Acuticoccus sediminis: one gene and its partner. The protein of the gene in region 1 interacts with the protein of each later gene in a pairwise test. Links are inferred from orthologs where the notes say so. Each region holds a gene or a part of one and is shown on either strand. Other genes may lie near its edges.

Region 1 (4,585 bases):
AGCGCGAGGATGACGCCGTAGACGAGATGCAGCGGCTCCGGCGCGTACGTCACCAGCACCGAGGAGCCGAAGCCGCCGAGCGCCATGCCGAGGAGCGGGGCGAGGCCGTTCACCTGCGCGCCGAGCCGCCTGTCGCAGTCGACCAGCGCGGCGCCGAGCGAGGACACCGCGATGCCGGTCGCGAAGCCCTGGATCGTGCGGCCGACGAGCAGCGCGGCCAGCCCGTCGGCGCGCAGGAAGATCAGCATCGCCGTCGCCTGGAGGAGGAGCGCCGCGAAGATCACCGGGCGCCGGCCGAAGCGGTCGGACAGCGAGCCCATGAACAAGAGCGCGCCGAGCAGGGTGAAGGCGTAGACGGTGAAGACGACCGTGAGGAGGCCAGCGGAGAGGGCGAAGGCCTCGCGGTAGAGGACGTAGAGCGGCGTCGGCGCGACGGCGGCCGCGAAGTAGGTGCCGAGAACCGCGGCGTGGAAGCCGAGCGTCGCCCTCCCCGCCCGGGGCGCGGTACCCGCGACGGCGGAGACGGACGGCGCAGCGGCCGCGGACGTCAGGATCGACGCCGGCGCGGCGCCGGTTCCGGCCGCGCCACGGCTCGGAACCGTCATGCATGGGGAGGATGTCATGGACACGGGCTCACCTTAATGCCAAATCATTGCGTTAAGGATCGACCCGCTTGGGTGCTAATGCAAATATTTTGCGTTAGTGGCCGAGCAATGCAGATATGCGTGAGATGGACAGCGACGCGACCACCGACACCCGACCGACGCCCCGCCCCGGCGGCCGCAGCGCCCGCGTCCAGCGTGCGGTGCACGACGCCGTCAACGCCCTCCTCGGCGAAATCGACCGCGCCCAGATCACCGTCCCGGCGATCGCGGCGCGCGCTGGGGTGACGCCGTCGACGATCTACCGACGCTGGGGCGACCTCGGCGAGCTGCTGGCCGACGTGGCGGTGGAGCGCCTGCGGCCGGACACCCCTCCGGAGGACACCGGCAGCGCCCAGCGCGACGTGCTCCTCTACGTGACGCAGTTCGCCGACGAGATGGCGAGCGGGCCGGGCCGGACCGTCCTGAGGGACGTGATCGGCAGCACCGCGGAGAACCGGAGCGGCACCTGCTGCAACGTCACCCGCAACCAGCTCGAGCTGCTCGGCGAACGGGCGGCGGCACGCGGCGAGGACTTTCCCGGCGTGGAATACCTCATCGACACGGTGATCGCGCCGATCATCTTCCGCATCCTCTCCAACGAGCCGCCGGGCGAGGCGCGCGTGGCGGCCCTCGTCGCCCACGCGTTCGGCACGATGCCGGACCCGTCCCGCGCCGCCCCGGCCCTGTCGGCGCCTTCGTCCTAGCGTGTTCCGGCGCGCCGTCGACGCGGGGGTGCCCGCGACGGGTCTCGACCGGAAGATTGCGTGTGCGGGAACCGGAACGGCGCGGCGGCGAGGCTCGCGTGTCAGTCGGCGGCGAAGCGCAGCATGAGGGCGGTCGCGTCGTCGGAACGCTTGAAGCGCGGGTAGCGCGTGCAGTCCGGGTCGTCCGCCTCGACGGCGCGGATCGTCGCGAGCGTCCCGTCGACGTCGCCCTCCACGGCCGCCATCAGGCCGGCGCCGTCGTAGAGGCCGTAGTCGTCGATGGCCGCCTCGAAGCCGTCGGTGATCAGCAGCGCCCGGCCCTGGCGCGCGCCGTAGACATGCTGACGCGCCCGGCGGACGCTGCCGTGATCCGGCGCGAAGACGGGATAGCCTTCGGGGGTGTTGGCAGTGTTGCGCACCGTGCGCAGGTAGGCCGTGACCTCGGGGGTCCGCCCCTGACCGCCCCCCATCAGCCGGCGGGCGCTCTCATTCTCCCACTGCCGCTGCTGGTCGGAGCCGCCGACGCGGTGCATCACGCCGTCGGTCTCGATCCAGAGGCCGCAGTCGCCGAGCTCGACGATCTCGATCACGTCGCCGAACCGGGCGAGCATGACGGCGGCGGTCGGCACCTCGTAGCGCTCACGCGGCGCACGGCGGCGCTCGGCGTTGAAGCGCTCGGTGGCGACGTTCGCGGCGGACCGCAGCAGCTCCAGCGGCCGCGTCTCGGCTTCCGCGCCCGCCATCAACGCCTCGTGCAGCACGGCGGTGAGCCAGGCCGCATCGCTCGGCGCGTCGAGCAGCGCCTCGTCGCCGAGGCCGGTCGCGCCGTCGATCACCCAGGCGTAGAGGCCGGCCGACCCGCAGCCGTCCTCGTTCGCCCGCCGCGGCGACCCCGGGGCGCTGACCGAGGCGCGGACCTCGATCAAAACGGGATGTCGTCGTCGAACGGCTCGGGCGACGAGGGACGCGATCCACCGCCACCGCTGCCGCCGCCATAGCCGCCGCCGCTACTGCTGCCGCCGCCACCGCGATCGGAGTAGCCACCGCCGCCACTGCCGCCACCGTAGTCGCCGCCACCGCCGCCGTAGTCGCCGCCACCACCGTAGTCGCCGCCGCCGCCACCACCGCCGCGACTGTCCAGCATCTCGATGGTGCCGCCGAAGTTCTGGATCGCGACCTCGGTCGTGTAGCGCTTCTGGCCCTGCTGGTCTTCCCACTCGCGGGTCTGAAGCTCACCCTCGATGTAGAGCTTCATCCCCTTCTTCATGTACTGCTCGACCACGCGGCAGAGGCCTTCCGAGAACACCACCACGCGGTGCCACTCGGTCTTCTCACGTCGCTCGCCGGTCCCGCGGTCGCGCCAGGTCCGGGACGTCGCGACGCGCAGGTTGGCGATCGGACGGCCGTCCTGTGTCCGACGGATTTCCGGATCGGCCCCCAGATTGCCGATCAGGATCACCTTGTTGACGCTCCCAGCCATGCCGGTCCCTCCAGTCTTCGGGCGCGCACCCTAGCGCACCGCGGCGAATCAGAAAGCGCGACGGTGAATTGGTCCACAGTGGACCGTCCGTCACGCAGCATACATCCCCAGCCGAGAGCCTTATTCGGCCTCGGCGTCGTCCTCGTCGGTCGCCACCTGCGCGGCGAGCTCGTCGAGAACGCCGAGCTTGGCGAGCTTGGCCCGCAGCGGATGATCCTCGTCCTTGAAGCGGTTCGAGTAGGGCATCCGCGTGCCGAGCACACGGCCCAGCGCCGACCGGTCGAGCCGGTAGGCGAAGGCGTTGATCTCGTGGAAGACCTCCGCGAGCGAGGCGAGCTCGGCCTCCGACAGCGCCAGAGGCGCGCTCGGCCGCTCCGTCGACGGCGGCAGCTCGATGCCGAACTCCTCGCGCAGGAAGGCGACATGCGGCGCGGAGCGCTTGCGCACCCGGTCGAGCGCGGCCTCCGGCAGCACGTAGCGCGGGCCCTTGATGAAGTTGAAGGCGCGCTGCTGGTCGTACGGCATCTTGCGGTCCGGCATCCGCGCCATCGCCCGGTCCAGCATGTGGATGCCGAGGACGGAGAGCCCTTCGTTCACCGCCTGCCGCTGGAGCGCCGGGCCTGCCGACGCGCAGCCGAGGACGCTGAGCGCGTCGTCGATCACGTCGCCGTTGGCGAGCTGCGCCCGGTCGAAGGGACGCACGATCATGTTCTCCTTGCCCACCGCGCTGCGCCAGCGGGTGATGATCTGCGTCAGGTTGAGGATGCGCGGCTGCGCCTCGATCTCGGCGAGCGGACGCCCAGAGCGCACCCCCTGGTGCGCCGCGCTGATCGCCAGCGCCACCGGCTCGCGCACGTAGATCAGCACCTGGACCCGTCCGGCGATGTCGCGCATCGACGCGAGGCAGGCCTCGATCTCGTCCGGGGCGAGCCGCAGCAGCGTCTCCGAGCTGATCAGCCCCTGCGGCAGCCGGTTCGCCTTCGCCTCGTTGCGGTACTCCTTCAGGAACTTGGACTCGTTGCGCGCCTTGGTGCGCTTCGAGAAGGGTCGGACGAGGGCGTGGTTCGTGCGCGTCTTGCCGTAATAGTACAGCCCGTGCGCGGCCAGCGTCGCGGCATTGTCGCGAAAGGTGGCCTGAAGGGACGTCGTGCCGGTCTTCATGTGGCCGATGTGCAGGGTCAGGACGTCCACGGAATGCCTCGGGTCTGGTCGCGGGTCGCTGCGGTTTGCGCCAGCCGCCGGGCAGCGGTCAACTCTCCCCTGCGGCCTGTGGATTTGCGGAACAATGGTGCAAGGTCCATCTGTAGCATTGACCATCGCCCGTCGATGTTCCAGTTTTGGACCAACAGGTTTCCCCCGGAGTCCTTGGTATGACCATACGCGCGCGCGCCGCTGCGGACCGCAAGCTCGTCGTCAAGGGGGCGCGCGAGCACAACCTTAAAGGGGTCGACGTCTCGCTGCCGCGCGACACGCTGATCGTGTTCACCGGTCTGTCCGGCTCCGGCAAGTCCTCGCTCGCCTTCGACACCATCTACGCCGAAGGCCAGCGCCGCTACGTCGAGAGCCTGTCGGCCTACGCCCGCCAGTTCCTCGAGATGATGCAGAAGCCGGACGTCGACCAGATCGACGGCCTCTCCCCCGCCATCTCGATCGAGCAGAAGACCACCTCGAAGAACCCGCGCTCCACCGTCGGCACCGTCACCGAGATCAACGACTACATGCGCCTCCTGTGGGCGCGCATCGGTGTCCCCTACTCC
Region 2 (4,774 bases), on another replicon or contig:
GGGCTGGTCACGGGCGCCCCTCTACCAGTGAATAGAACCGGCGATGGCCGCATACCCCGGTAGGACACAGCCCGGCGTGGACCGGTCGCGGGCCACCCGGCCGACGGGTGACGGAAAACCAGCGTCAGGCCGCGTGCTGCCCGGCCTCCGGTGCGTGACGGGTGGCCGGTGGCGACCGAAGGACGACGACCGTACGCCGCCCTTCCCGGGTCGTGCGGCTGCGCCGGCCGCACCGTCCACGCCGCACCGCCCATCGTCGGTCGCCGCCGCGCTCCCGCCGCACTCGACCGCAGGGCAATCCTCAGAGGATCGACTGGCCCGTCGCCTTCCAATCCGCGAGGAACTGGTCCAGACCCTTGTCCGTCAGCGGGTGATGGATGAGCTTCGACAGAATGGCCGGCGGAATGGTCGCAACGTCCGCACCCGCGATCGCCGCCTGCTGAACATGGTTCGTCGTGCGGATCGAGGCCGCCAGAATCTCCGTGGAGAGATCCTCATAGTTGTCGTAGATCGCGCGGATCTCCTCGATCAGCTTCATCCCGTCGAGACCCATGTCGTCGAGGCGGCCGATGAACGGGGAGATGAACGTCGCCCCAGCCTTCGCCGCCAGCAGCGCCTGCGCCGACGAGAAGCAGAGCGTCACGTTGACCATGTGCCCGTCCGCCGTCAGCGCGCGGCACGCCTTCAGGCCGTCCCAGGTCAGCGGCAGCTTGATCGCGATGTTCGGCGCGATCTCGGCCAGCTTGCGCCCCTCGGCGATCATCTGCTCGGTCTCGATCGCCGTCACCTCGGCGCTCACCGGTCCGTCGACGATGCTGCAGATCTCGGCGATCACCTCGAGCATCGGCCGCCCGGCCTTCATGATCAGCGACGGGTTGGTCGTCACGCCGTCCAGCATCCCGGTCTCGGCGAGCGTCTTGATCTCGCCCACGTCGGCGGTGTCGACAAAGAATTGCATCTGCGCTTCTCCCAGTGCACTTGTGACGCCTCTCCTACAGGATCGCGCCCGCAATGACAGCCGCGCGTCTCTCCGTGCTCCTGCCCCACCGCCTCGGACTCCTGACCTATGTTGCACAGGAGCCGTACGCTCCCGGCGACGTCGTCGCCGTGCCGCTCGGCGCGCGCACGGTGGTCGGAGTGGTGTGGGACGACGCACCCGACGAGACGCTCGACGCGGCCCGCCTCAAGCCCATCAAGGGCCGTGCCAGCCGCGTGCGCCTCACCGACGAGCTGCGCGCCTTCGTCGACTTCCTCGCGCGTTACACGATGACGGAGCGCGGCGCGGTGCTGAAGATGGTGCTGCGCAACGGCGAGGGTCTCGCCGACGCCCCGCCGCAGACCGCCCTCGCCCTCACCGGCACCGAGCCGGAGCGCTGGACCCCCGCACGCACCGCCGTGCGCGACGCGCTGGCGGCCGGCCCCCTCGCCCGGCGCGAGCTCGCCGCCCTCTCCGGCGCGTCTCCGGCGGTCATCACCGGCCTTATCAAGGCCGGCGTGATCGCCGAGGTCGCCGTCAGCGAGCCGGAGAGGCCGCGCCCGACTGAGGTCCCCCCCGAGCTCTCGCCCGACCAGGCCGAGGCCGTCGGCGCGCTGCGCGAGACGGGCTTCGGCGTGACGCTGCTGGAGGGCGTCACCGGCTCGGGCAAGACGGAGGTCTACTTCGAGGCGGTCGCCGCCGCGCTCGAGGCAGGTCGCCAGGCGCTCGTCCTGATGCCCGAGATCGCGCTCACCCCGATGGTAACCGCCCGCCTCACCCGCCGCTTCGGCGAGGCGCCCGAGGAGTGGCACTCCGAACGCACGCCCGCCGCCCGCGTCGCCCTCTGGCGCGCCGCCGCGACCGGGGAGGCGCGGGTCGTCGTCGGCGCCCGCTCCGCCCTCTTCCTGCCGTTCTCCAACCTCGGCGTGATCGTCGTCGACGAGGAGCACGATCCGAGCTTCAAGCAGGAGGACGGCGTCATCTACAGCGCCCGCGACATGGCCGTCGCGCGCGCCCGCGCCGCCGGGATCCCGGTGGTCCTCGCCTCGGCCACGCCGTCTGTGGAGACGCGCATCAACGCCGACCTGGGGCGCTACCGCCGCGTGGTGCTCCCCTCGCGCCACAGCGGCACCTCGCTGCCGACGATCCAGGCCGTGGACCTTCGCCGGGCCGCACCGCCGCGCGGCGAATGGCTGTCGCCGCCGGTCCGTCGGGCCGTGACCGAGGCGCTGGAGAGGGGCGAGCAGGCGCTCCTCTTCCTCAACCGCCGCGGCTACGCGCCGCTCACCGTCTGCCGCGGCTGCGGGCACCGCTTCCACTGCCCCAACTGCGCCGCGTCGCTGGTGGACCATCGCTTCCGCGCCCGCCTCGTGTGCCACCACTGCGGCCACGAGGAGGCGCGCCCGACGTCCTGCCCGCAGTGCGGCGCGACCGACACGCTGGTTCCCTGCGGTCCCGGCGTGGAGCGCGTCGAGGAGGAGGCGCGCGCCCTCTGGCCGGCCGCACGCTGCGAGGTGCTCTCGTCCGACCTCGGCGGCGGACCGAAGGCGCTCGCCGAAGCGCTGGAGCGCGTCGAGAAGGGTGAGCGGGACATCATCGTCGGCACCCAGCTCGTGGCGAAGGGGTTCACCTTCCCGCGGCTGCAGTTCGTCGCCGTGGTGGATGCCGACCTCGGGCTGGAGAACGGCGACCCGCGCGCCGCCGAGCGCACGTTCCAGCTCCTGACGCAGGTGACCGGGCGCGCCGGGCGCGTCCACTCCGGCGGCCGCGCCCTCCTGCAGACGCACGCGCCGGATCACCCGGTGATCCGCGCGATGGTCTCCGGCGACGGCGAGGCCTTCTATCAGGAGGAGACGGACGCGCGGCGCGATGGCGGCCTGCCCCCGTTCCAGCGCCTCGCCTCGGTAATCGTCTCGGCGCCGGACCGGGCGGAGGCCCACGCCCACGCCGTCGCCCTCGCCCGCACAGCGCCGATGGACGGGGTGGAGGTGCTGGGGCCGGCGGAGGCGCCGCTCGCGGTGCTGCGCGGCCGGCACCGTTTCCGCCTTCTGGTGCGCGCCCCCCGGACCACGCCGCTGCAGTCGATCATGGCGGCGTGGCTCGATCAGGTACCGGTCGAGGGCGCGGTCCGCCGCTCCGTCGACATCGACCCCCAATCCTTCCTCTAGGGCCGTGCGGGGAGCGGGTCAGGCCGCGGCGGGCGCGCCCGGACCCGCTGCCTCAGAGCGAGTACTGCCAGTAGGCCGGGGCGAAGGCGTAGCCGTCCCCGTCGCGCGCGATGTGGCCGAACGCCGGGAAGGGCATGTGCATGCCGGCGATCATCATCCGCTCGGTCGCCACCATGTCGAGGAGCTTCTGGCGGGTCGCCACCGCCTCCTCCGGCGTCACGTCGAAGCCGATGTAGACGCTGGGGTCCGGGAGCTGCACCGGTGCGATATGCACGATGTCGCCCCAGATCAGCAGCGTCTGACCCCCGCCCTCCAGGCGGTAGCCGGTGTGGCCGGGGGTGTGGCCGTAGAGCGCCATCGCCTCGATGCCGTCGACCACCGCGACGTCGTCCGCGAAGGTGGTGAGGTTGCCCTCGTAGGCGTTCGCGACGGCGGTCGCGGCCTCGATGGTGCCGCGCTGGCGCTCGGGGACGCTCGAGGCTTGCTCGGGGTCGGTCCAGAACGCGAGCTCACTGTCGCGCACAACCACCTCGGCGTTGGGGAACACCGCGGCGCCGTCGCCGTCGATCAGGCCGCCGATATGGTCGCCGTGCATGTGGGTGATGAGGACCGTGTCGATGTCGCCCGGCTCGACGCCGGCGGCGGCGAGGTTGCCCAGCGTCCTGCCGACGGTCGGGCCCATCCGGCTGGAACCGCCGGTGTCGACCAGGATCGTCCGGTCGCCGTTCTGAAGCAGGAAGGTGTTGATCGAGGCCGGAAACGCGTCCGCCGGAAGGAACGCCTTTTCCATCGCCTCGGCGAACTGGGCCTCGGAGAACTCGGGGAGGACGCCGGCGTTCATGGTGATGCCGCCGTCCGCGACGGCGGTGACGACCCAGTCGCCGAGGCTGAAGCGGCGGAAGGCCGGGGCCTGTTTCATGGTCGGCTTGACCGGGGGGGTCTGCGCCCGCGCCGCGGTCAGGGGAAGCGCGGCGACTGTACCGGCCGCCGCGGCGGCGCACATGAGATGACGACGGTTGATCGACATGGACATGGAGGACCTCCTCGAGGTGGGCCGCGCACCTGTGGCGGGCCTTCTTGTGGATTCGTCCTAGGCTAGGTTATGTGCTATAGCAAGCACATAGCCGAACACGCCCCTGTGACGACCTGTGGCGCCGCCCGCGGCCAGCTCCGGCGCCGCAACGGGTGGCCGGACCGCGTCGCCGCGTTGAAATATCGCGCGAAATGGGTCAGGAGTGAACGCATGACCGATGATCGACCGCCCCTCACCGAAGCGGCCAAGCGCGCCCTCGCCGAGGCGGAGGCCCGCCGCAAGGCCGCGCAGCAGACCGAGCCCCTGCCCCCGGAAGAGGGTGGGCGCGCCGGCCCGGAGCCCGTCCGCTACGGCGACTGGGAGGTCAACGGGATCGCCACCGACTTCTGACCGGCGCCCTCGCTCCCACCGGCGGAACGCCACGGCGGCCGGAGACTCGCCGGAGGATCCCGCGGGCTCCCCCGGCCGGTCCGGTGGTCCGGACCTCGACGACCGCCGGTTCCGGTTCACCAGGAGCCGGTATTCTCCATCGAGGACCAGGGCTCGGCGGGCGCCAGGCTGTCGCCCTTCTGGAGCAGCTCGATCGAGATGTTGTCC

Evidence for each region.
Region 2: the proteins of ssb (region 1) and DLJ53_RS05200 interact in binary tests that used the Escherichia coli proteins (3 or more experiments, as listed by UniProt). The link is inferred for Acuticoccus sediminis from one-to-one orthologs.

What each region holds. Positions count from the first base shown.
Region 1 is NZ_QHHQ01000006.1:309,885-314,469, reverse strand. The notes cover bases 1,050-3,765. They hold ssb (single-stranded DNA-binding protein), read right to left. Parts: upstream 2,829-3,765; coding sequence 2,271-2,828; downstream 1,050-2,270. Other genes in these bases: DLJ53_RS25410 (hypothetical protein), read right to left, coding at 2,949-3,765; DLJ53_RS25420 (protein phosphatase 2C domain-containing protein), read right to left, coding at 1,450-2,274; DLJ53_RS25425 (TetR/AcrR family transcriptional regulator), read left to right, coding at 1,050-1,348. Outside these bases: DLJ53_RS25430 (MFS transporter), read right to left, coding at 1-623; more of DLJ53_RS25425, read left to right, coding at 722-1,049; more of DLJ53_RS25410, read right to left, coding at 3,766-4,019; excinuclease ABC subunit UvrA, read left to right, coding at 4,199-4,585. UniProt on the Escherichia coli protein: Plays an important role in DNA replication, recombination and repair. Binds to ssDNA and to an array of partner proteins to recruit them to their sites of action during DNA metabolism. Acts as a sliding platform that migrates on DNA via reptation.
Region 2 is NZ_QHHQ01000001.1:1,213,211-1,217,984, reverse strand. What follows is about bases 673-3,577. They hold DLJ53_RS05200 (primosomal protein N'), read left to right. Parts: upstream 673-1,011; coding sequence 1,012-3,144; downstream 3,145-3,577. Other genes in these bases: DLJ53_RS05195 (MBL fold metallo-hydrolase), read right to left, coding at 3,197-3,577; fsa (fructose-6-phosphate aldolase), read right to left, coding at 673-958. In the rest of the region: more of fsa, read right to left, coding at 302-672; more of DLJ53_RS05195, read right to left, coding at 3,578-4,177; DLJ53_RS05190 (DUF1674 domain-containing protein), read left to right, coding at 4,388-4,567; gloA (lactoylglutathione lyase), read right to left, coding at 4,684-4,774.